DNA from 3 places in the Anaerosinus gibii genome. Region 1 is predicted to be linked to each of the others. Evidence: riboswitches for the same ligand, from Rfam matches in the RefSeq annotation. Region 1 holds a riboswitch; each other region holds the start of a gene.
What was found. Region 1 has a riboswitch for cobalamin ahead of P3F81_RS07880 (methylmalonyl-CoA mutase family protein). Riboswitches for the same ligand answer to the same signal wherever they lie in the genome.
Positions count from the first base shown of each region.

Region 2: linked by a shared signal. The riboswitch ahead of P3F81_RS03420 (TonB-dependent receptor plug domain-containing protein) and the one ahead of P3F81_RS07880 (methylmalonyl-CoA mutase family protein) in region 1 are both predicted to bind cobalamin.
Region 3: linked by a shared signal. The riboswitch ahead of P3F81_RS08720 (sirohydrochlorin cobaltochelatase) and the one ahead of P3F81_RS07880 (methylmalonyl-CoA mutase family protein) in region 1 are both predicted to bind cobalamin.

Region 1 is NZ_CP120678.1:1,655,994-1,659,278, forward strand. Features, by position in the region: gene P3F81_RS07880 (methylmalonyl-CoA mutase family protein) at 1-1,231, opposite strand, end outside; cobalamin riboswitch at 1,575-1,753, opposite strand; gene P3F81_RS07885 (SLC13 family permease) at 1,878-2,120, opposite strand; gene P3F81_RS07890 (ferritin family protein) at 2,828-3,016, shown strand; gene P3F81_RS07895 (NUDIX hydrolase) at 3,191-3,285, shown strand, end outside.
Region 2 is NZ_CP120678.1:740,885-744,169, forward strand. Features, by position in the region: gene P3F81_RS03410 (YbjN domain-containing protein) at 22-495, shown strand; gene P3F81_RS03415 (OmpH family outer membrane protein) at 550-975, shown strand; cobalamin riboswitch at 1,131-1,302, shown strand; gene P3F81_RS03420 (TonB-dependent receptor plug domain-containing protein) at 1,487-3,285, shown strand, end outside.
Region 3 is NZ_CP120678.1:1,836,850-1,840,134, reverse strand. Features, by position in the region: tRNA gene P3F81_RS08740 (tRNA-His) at 67-142, shown strand; tRNA gene P3F81_RS08735 (tRNA-Gln) at 151-226, shown strand; tRNA gene P3F81_RS08730 (tRNA-Lys) at 231-306, shown strand; gene P3F81_RS08725 (sirohydrochlorin cobaltochelatase) at 381-1,172, shown strand; cobalamin riboswitch at 1,233-1,409, shown strand; gene P3F81_RS08720 (sirohydrochlorin cobaltochelatase) at 1,535-2,416, shown strand; gene P3F81_RS08715 (OadG family protein) at 2,690-2,998, shown strand; gene P3F81_RS08710 (sodium ion-translocating decarboxylase subunit beta) at 3,042-3,285, shown strand, end outside.

The sequences.
Region 1 (3,285 bases):
CTGGATCGACCGGTTGACATAAATTACATTCGTTTTGTAACATAATCTGCGTGTTTCTTGCAATACGTCTAGAAAACTCATCACCTAAACGAATCGCTGAATCAAAGGGTTGCACTTCTAAACTGTCAATACCACCAACAACCGCAGAAAAGGCTTCTGTTGTTGTTCTAAGCATATTTACATATGGATCATATACTGTTTTATTAAAGTTCGCAGTACATGCATGAATAATCATTTTTTGTGCTTCTTTATCACCGCCAAAACTTTCAACAACTTTAGACCATAACTGTCTTGCTGCTCTAAGTTTTGCAATTTCCATAAAGAACATTGCACCTAATGAAAAAGTAAATTGCATTTGTTTCGCAATTGTATTTATCTCTAGTCCACGTTTTTGTAATTCACGAATATAAGTAATCGCCGTAGCCAAAACATAACCTAATTCTTGAACAGCACTAGCTCCACCATCGCTATACACTTGCCCATCCAAGATAATCGTTCTTAACTCTGGCACATTTTTTTCTGTCCATTTCACTGTTTTTGCAAGTTCATCGAATAAATCATCTAACGATGCAGATAACTCCCCTTTTGCTACCAATACACCAATTGGATCAGCACCAATACAGCCATGTACATCAGTAAGTTTCTGAGAATTCGCTTTTAACATTGCACTGAGCATACTAATCATCAAGCTATTATTTGCACCACAATTGACATATAATTGATACTTTCTCAAATCCAATCCAGCAAAAACTTCGTACATATCTTGAATCGTACTGATTGATACACCACCCTTTTGAATTTGCTTGTCAATCTTATCACCATTTTGTCCTTGTTTTGTAAGTGCATCAAGTTTAATATTGATGGCAGTTGCACCTTTTTCCAACTCATGTTTAATTAATTTGTTTAATTCAGCTGGAATAACATCATCCATTTGTTGCGCAATAAGCCAAGGCTTTGTTATATAGCCCCCCTCATGTGTTCCCCGCATATAATTTTCCATGCCAGGCAAGTTTGATAATTCTTCTGGATTCGGTGCCATTTCCATAGTATACATTGGCTCTAAAGTAATGCCCTCATAGGTTTTCGTAAACAATTTTTTCTCGAAACTGCCACCTTTTAACGTAGCAATTGCTTCTTGTTTCCACTCCTCATAATCAGGAGCAACAAACTCATCAAAGCTAACCTTTGGAAGTTCAGCTTCTTGCAGCTCTTTTTCTTCTGTTTGTTTCATATTCCTAATCCTTTCTTGTAGCATACTGGTAACCTATTAAAGAGTTTTTATTAAAAAGGGAAGACAAGAGTGCCTCCCCCTTGTTTGAAAAAGGATGTCTCCGAGCGGAAACATCGGGCATACGCCCAGTACAATAAAAAATAAATATATGAGCAATGTTCTCCACCAAAGCTAAGAAGCGGAGAAAACTTTTTGACTAAAATAAAAAATCCTTCTTTGCCTACAATTGCAAAGAAGGATTTAAAGTTAATATATATTTACTAAATAAAAATCTCGACAAATATAAGTCGAGATAAATAGATTTAGAAATCTATAAATCTCCTTCCCATCGCTCGCAGGTCAAACGGTGATTGTTAATTAGGCAGTTCTCCTGGCTCTAGTTCATCGCTCGCTCAGTCTTCCCAGAATTTTTTCCAGTGACATTTGTTGAGTTCGCTCCCTAATACAGTGGCGGGACCGCGTTGGCATTTAACCAAACTTCCCTATTAAGTCCTTTCGGACACCTAATTCTATATATGAAATTTTATTTACTCTCATAAACAAGGCTTATCTTATCACTATGATTTATTTATGTCAATAGTGTTTGCGTATATTTTTTTACAAAAATTCTTATTTTACCAACAAATTTATGCAAACTAACATAAAGTTATTTAAAAATCTGAATTTGCCCGCACCACTTTTTCCATTCCAACGTCCCAGTAACAATAATATTAGGTGGCGTTCCAATCATCGTCATAATCCCACCAAACCCAGCAGCAAATGCTAGTGGCATCAACTGCCTAGATACAGGGATTTTCGCAACTGAACAAATGCCAATAATAACATCAGTCGTTCCTTTATTAGAACGAATAGAGGACAATATCGCGGCAACTAACATAATCGCAATCATTAGCTTATTTTCACTTTTTCCAGAGCCTTTTACGACGATATCGCCAATTTTCTGTGTGAATGAATCGAATCACATAGCCAAAAAAGCATAACACAAAAAATATAATGGACATGTTGACTGCTATATTTAAAAACGGATTTGTCGTCACTGGTTGCATATTACTTTCACCTCAATAATCATTTTAAAATTGCATAAAAAAACATATCTCTGCTAATCATTGAGATTGCCAAAAGCATCTATCCCATTATACAGTGGTGTGGATGATGGTGGAAAAGCATATGCTGTCAAAATGGAAAGGATCCATAGAGGTAACACACATAAAAAGTTGATGACGATTTTTTTATTTTTCTTTTCATAGTTTCCCCCTTTTCACTTTTTTGCAGATTTGCATTATCTTCTGCTCCGTTTTTGTATACAAATAAGTACTTCTTACAGAAATAAACTTCCTTATTATAATCTATGAAAAGAAGAATAAATTGGAAACAATCATTTTTAGGTTCTTCATCCTTTATCCGATGATTAACCTGCTCTAAGACTCCCATCTTCTACAAGCGGGAGTTATATCCATAGAGCACAGGCGAGCGACTAAATCCCTGGATAACGATTTCTAAAATTCAGATGGAGTTAAAACTCCATCTGAATTAAGAACTCTATTTATAAATATTGCTTTTATAGATGGTTATAACTATCTATAGGAGGTGATTTGATTGAGTCATATTGATATCAAAAAAACAATGGAGCAAACACTTTGTCAAAAGCAAGAGGAAATTAGAAACTACCAACGATTTTCACATGCATTTGATGACCCAGAAGCTGCAAAAATGTTTGCACATTTTGCAGAAGCAGAAATGTTGCATGCAACACAACTTATTGATATGCTAAAAAAATTCAATTAAAAAGCATAGTAAAATACGCCCAAGAGTTTATTCTCTTAGGGCGTATTTTTATCCGATCGATCATGTATCTCGGTAAGAGTTACAACTCCTACTGAGGCAGCTTTGTTTATCATTTGTCGTTTCAGTATGAACATGCTACAATGATATTCATCTACAAAGAAAAGAGGTTTAGCTGTGCAATTTATTAAAGAACTCCATCATTATCTACCAATAAACGAACAAGAAATCTCAGATAAAAAAGCGATGAGTCTAATGATTGAAAAATTTCC
Region 2 (3,285 bases), 920 kb from region 1:
TAAAATTTAGGAGTGATATTCATGGTAGAAGCAGTACAAGAAGAAATCAAAAAAACGAGTGACCAAATGAATGAGAAAGCAGAAAACTTTCAAAAATTTTTAGAAAAAAATGAAATTCATGTGTTCAATGTAGAAGTGATGAACGATGAATTGAAGAGTGTTGTTTTCAGATCGCGCATAGAAGTGAATAGTCAGATGTTACCAATGGGTATTATTATTGACGAAAGTATTTTTACGCTTATTCGAACACAAATATTTACCGGTATTGATGAGAAAAAACAAGGGGAAATAGTTGAGTTTATAAATGAAATCAATAGAGACTTTAAAATTTTTAAATACTATATAGGCACAGATTATAATTTATATCTTGATGTTTGCCTCCCATTTGTTGAGGAAACATTTGATAGTAATATGGTTCATCTGATGCTAGATATGATAGTAAAACATTTAAAGGATGCTTATCCTAAGATTATGCAGAAAATTTGGGCAGAATAATAATAGTTTACATAAAAAATAGAATTTATAATGTATATTAAGGAGCGTTTTAAAATGAAAAAAATATTTTTAGCGGTTATGGTTTCTGTAGTTTGTTTATTTGGACTTGCAAATGGTGGGATTTCTAAAGCAGAAGCAGCGGAAAGTCTTGGATATGTTAACTTGCAGGCGGTTTTTGCTGCATATCCTAATATAAATAAAGCAGAGATGACGCTACAGCAAGAACAGCAAAAATCGCAGCAAGAATATCATTCTAGGGCGGCAACGTTAAATGATGCGGAAAAGATGGCATTAGAAAAAGAATTGAACCAAGCTTTGGCGAAAAAACAATTGGAAGTCATGGAACCGATTCAAACGAAGATAAATCAAGCAATTGCTAAAGCGGCACAAGCAAAAGGAATCCATCAAGTTGTTAAAGCAGAAGAAATGCTGTATGGTGGTACAGACTTGACGAAAGACGTTATTGAGATGATTAAGTAAAAATAAGAATATAATTATAATAGGTTAAATAAAATGGGTCTCCAGCCATAGAGATATTCTCTATGGCTGGAGACTTTTTCTATGTGAAAAAATTCGTAGAAAAATGTTGACTATATGACCACTATATAGTTTATAATGACAATCGTTGTTTAAAATAGCATATTTGCACAAGGGGTGCCGCAAGGCTTAATAGGGAAATCGGTAGAATCCGATACGGTCCCGCCGCTGTAAGGGGAGCAACTTCTATAATGTCACTGGAGAATTTCTGGGAAGGCAGAAGAAGCGATGAACCTAAGTCAGAAGAACTGCCCATTGTAAGATCACCGTTAGACCTGCGACAGACAGGAAGGGGATATTGCGCTATATACTTAGTATATAGCGCAATATTTTGCCCTTTCCCAATCATGGGAAAGGGTTTTTTATTTTGTTTCAGAGGAAGCTGTAGGACCATGAAAGATTGGCTATAGATTATCCTTTGTATAGATGATGAAAGATAAAAGGGGAAGAGTAAATGTTAAGAAGTGAAAGAAATTTGTACAAGAAGATTTTTCTTACGATGTTAATGGGGACAAGTTTTGTGCTTAGTGGTGCGGTAGGACATGCGGAGGAAGCTGGGGATGTTGCGGTTAAGGAAGAAAAACCAGCAGCAGAAATGAAAACAGCAACGCTTGATGAGTTTACATTAGATGAAGTAATCGTTACGGCGCAACGTATTGAAACAAAAGATTTAGACACACCGGCAACGACGACGGTAATTACCGCACAAAAGTTAAAAGATAGTGGTGCAGCGACTGTTTTTGAAGCAATTGAGCGCATTCCTGGGATTAATAGCTATTCATATGGAAATGGTGGCGGTGATTATGGCGCAATGTATTCGCGTATTAATATCCGTGGGATGGATAAGGGTACGCTTATTTTAGTGAATGGCAGTCCTGTAAACTTAATGAATTATAATAGTATGATGAGCTCTATTCCAGTAGAAGCAGTAGATCGAGTTGAAATTGTAAAAGGTTCAAATGCCGTTTTATATGGTGCAGAAGCTATGGGCGGCGTCATTAATATTATTACGAAAAAATCTGGTACAGTTGGCGGAAGTGTAACAGCGCAAACGGGCAATTATAATAAAAACTACTCCGTGGGCGTAAATGCGGATGATGTTAGTATTTTTTATAAACGCGAATTCTATAATTCTATCGATGATTATAATCCACTATTTGCTACAACAACGAAAAAGACTTCAAAAGATAAAGGGACGAGAGACTCTATCTTTATGAATTATAATATTAATGATAAATTAACAATGACTTACGCATATTCAGATACAGATAGTACTTATAAACAGTTTTCCTATGATAATGCTACAAAAGATTGGACGAAGCTTACTAAAGAAAATTTATATTATGATAATAGACAAAATGTAAATTTGAGCTATGATGACACGGAGAATCAATTAAAATCTACGATTACTTATAATAAGAATAAGCTAAGAGGCTATAAAGGTGCTACAACGAATACGGATTTAAGCAGCATTGATTTTAATACGCAAAAAGCATGGGATATTAATGATGGAAAAGATACCTTGGTAGGCGGCATTAATGTACATCGCGAAAGCTATACGCAAAACAAGGGTGCTCATACAGGTGACTTTGATAGAGACAGTTATGCATTATACCTTTCTTATACCAATCAAATCAATGATAGATTTTCAACGACGATTGGTGCAAGAGAGCATTTTGTGAAGGGAAATGAGTATGATGATGCACAAAATATCTTTTTACCACAAATACAAACGCTTTATAAAATCAACGATAATACTTCCTGGTATGTGAATATTGGTAAATCGTTTGAGCTTCCGGCATCGAATTCACCTTTTTATGGATCGGCTGCTGTATCTACAGCAATTCCATTAAAGCCACAAGAGGGATGGAATTATGAAACTGGTTTAAAAGTGATTCATGATACGGAGTCTTTTAAGCTAGCAGTTTTCAAAATGGATGTAAAAAATAAATTTAAATGGGTAAAAGAAAACACAGTAATTCCAGGTGGTGATGAAAATACAAGCATTCAAATTAATCGTGATAAATTTAGAAATACGGGTGTAGAAATGGAATATACGAAAAAGTTGAATGATAATTTGCAACTTAATCTAGGTGCTTATTATGGAAATCCGGAAGCAAAAGATGGTGATGGTGATTGGATGCAAGATGAAGCCAGATTACAATTTTCTGCGGGAGCTACCTATAAAAAAGATAAATTGACGCTTGATATGGAGTGGTTTGTGACAGCAAAACGCGAAATGGCATATTATAA
Region 3 (3,285 bases), 180 kb from region 1:
TATAAAGAAGTTGACATAAAGTTATTGCTTTGTTATAATAAATGACGGTTTACAGCAGTTTTTATGGTGGCTATGGTGAAGCGGTTAACACGCCGGATTGTGGCTCCGGTATTCGTGGGTTCGAGACCCACTAGTCACCCCATAAAATACTGGGGCATAGCCAAGTTGGTAAGGCACGGGACTTTGACTCCCGCATGCGTTGGTTCGAGTCCAGCTGCCCCAGCCATTTTGATCCACTAGCTCAGTCGGTAGAGCACCTGACTTTTAATCAGGGTGTCCCGCGTTCGAGTCGCGGGTGGATCACCATTTATGAGATAGAAGTCCTTTAACACATAGGTTAGAGGGCTTTTTGTTATTTTATTATCATAAAGGAATTTGAAATGGAAAAGAAAAAAGGAATTTTAATTACAAGTTTTGGATCTGCAAATTTAAACGCACATTCATTATTGAATGATTTTGTTAAACAAGTAGAATTGAATTTTTCAGATGCAGTTGTCAAAAACGCTTTTACTTCAGTATTTATTTCTAAAAACCTTAACAACAAAGGAATTACTGTTAAAAGTGTTCAGGAATGTTTAGAAGACTTTGCACAAGCAGGTATTTTAGATGTTGTTATACAGCCAACAAATTTGGCGACAGGAAAAGAGTATGAAGAGAAAATTGTTAAAGTTGCAGAAAAAATGAGGCAGATTTTTAATAGTTTAAAAATTGGAAAACCATTAATGTATGTTGGAACTGCAAGCGAAAATGAAGTGAATTATACTTTATTAGCCCGTGCACTACAAAAGCAGTTTAAGAATTTCGATGATTGTGAATTTGTTTTCATGGGGCATGGTGTAAAAAATCGGTGCTTACAAGAATATAAATTATTGCAATCAACATTTAATAAAATCAAGCTTCCTGTATTTATTGGGTTAATGGAGGAATGTTTTAGTCTTGAGCATATAGTAGAGCGTTTGGCGGTAAAGTCTAAAGGCAGGAGAATTATTCTCATGCCATTATTATTTATTGCGGGTGGACATGTAGAACAGGAATTGCTGACTGATGATAAAAGTTCATGGAAAAATAGATTAAAACAGGCGGGGTATGAGGTGGAAGTTTATCCGCATGGAATTTGTGAAAATAAAGAGGTACAAGAGATTTACATAGGAAAAATTAAGAAATTGTTATAGTCTTTATTGACAGTGGTATTCATTAATGGTATTATTGGACACGAATCGATTCAATTGTAAAATTAAATAAAAGAAACAGGTGTCCGCAAGGACTTAATAGGGAAGTTGGTTGAATGCCAACGCGGTCCCGCCACTGTAATAGGGAGCAAACTCAAAAATGTCACTGGAAATAATTCTGGGAAGGCTGAGTGAGCGATGAACTAGAGCCAGGAGAACTGCCTGTTTAACATCACCGTTATACCTACGAGCGATAGGGAGGGGGATTCGTCAGTCTTATATTTATTACTGAATATGATGAACCTTTTCTATGCGAAGTAGAAAAGGTTTTTATTTTTCTAAAGATGAAAATATGGGAGGATTTTATGAAAACTTTATTATGTGGAGTAATGGCAGTTGTTTTTTCTGTTTCAGCGGTATTTATGACGGGAGCTTCTGTTGCACAGGCAAATAGTAAAAAAGCTTTAGTTGTTGTAAGTTTTGGTACTACTTTTGAGGAAGCTAGACAAAATGATATTGAAGGGATTGAAAATGCATTAAAGAAGGCTTTCCCTGATCGTGAGTTTAGAAGAGCGTTTACATCTAAAATAGTAATGAAACGTATGTTAGAAAACCAAGGAATTAAAGTAAATGATTTAGAAACAACATTAAAAGAATTAAAAGCAGAAGGCTATGAAGATATTTTAATTCAGCCAACGCATTTGATTCATGGAGAAGAATACGAAGGAAAAGTTTTAGGAACAGTTAGCAAATTTGAAAAGGAGTTTGCTAAAGTTTCCGTGGGAAAACCTTTGATGACTGACGAAAAAGATTATGCAATTGTGGCTACTGCTTTAGCAACACAATTCCCAGCTTTAGAAAAAGATGAAGCTGTCATTTTCATGGGGCATGGCTCGCCGCGTGATAATAACAAGTCATTTGGCAACACTTATAAAACATTACAAGCTGCATTTGATGCTGAAAAAATGTCTGTTTTAATTGGTGTTGTTGAAGAAGTTGACCATCCAAATTTTGAAGACATGTATGCGATGTTTAAAGAACGTGGATATAAATCTGCAGTATTTATGCCATTGATGGTAGTGTCTGGTGATCATGCCAATAATGATATGGCTGGTGATGAAGAAGATTCTTGGAAATCTATGATTGAAAAGGATGGTTATAAAACTAAAGTTCAATTTGGTGGAATTGGACGTAACGTGGCAATTCAAGCAATTTATGTAGAACATGCTCTTGAAGCTTTGAAATAATAAAATATTAAAATATATGAAAAGATATGCATTAAGGGTGCATATCTTTTCATATATTTAATCTAGTTAAAGACTTTAGTTATGAGACGAACTGTTGATAAAGTTCACTTATAAAAAATTTTTTCAAGTGTTAAATCCTTGGGATTTGTAAGATATTTAATAATTTCTACTAAAACGACAAGGAAAATCCACTTTTATATAGTATTTCTACTTATAGGGTATTTTTTGATACGTTTAATATGTATACAAAATACGAAGAAAGGTGGGGTTTTTATGAATGGAGAACCAGTAACAACAAATCCCTTTTTAATCATGTTAATTAACATGACCATTGTATTCGGTGTTTTATGGTTGCTTGGATGTATGATTAAGTTTATTCATTTTATTGATCCGACGAAGAAAAAAAACACGGAAAAAATTATTTCGACTGCACCTATGCAGCCAGCGACAGTTGTTGTTTCTGAAGATGATTTACCAGATAAATTACAGGAAAAAGAGTTGGTTGCAGTTATCACCACAGCAATTATGGCGTATGGGTATCGCGACGTGAGAATTACCTCGATAAAAGAGATACACGATTAACTCTATTAAAGTAAAAAGAATTATTTACAGGAGGTATAAATAAATGGAAGCATTTAGTATTGCGTTGCAGTCAGTTTGGGCGAATAGTGGATATGCCGGGTTTAGTATAGGCAATGGCATCATGATTTTAGTTGGTATTCTTTTATTGTATTTAGCATTTGGCAAAAAATTTGAGCCATTATTATTAGGTCCAATTGCATTTGGCTGTCTTTTAGCAAATATACCTAAGACTGGTTTTGATGTTGAGCCTGGTGTCATGCAGGCGATTTCTTACGGGATTCAATATG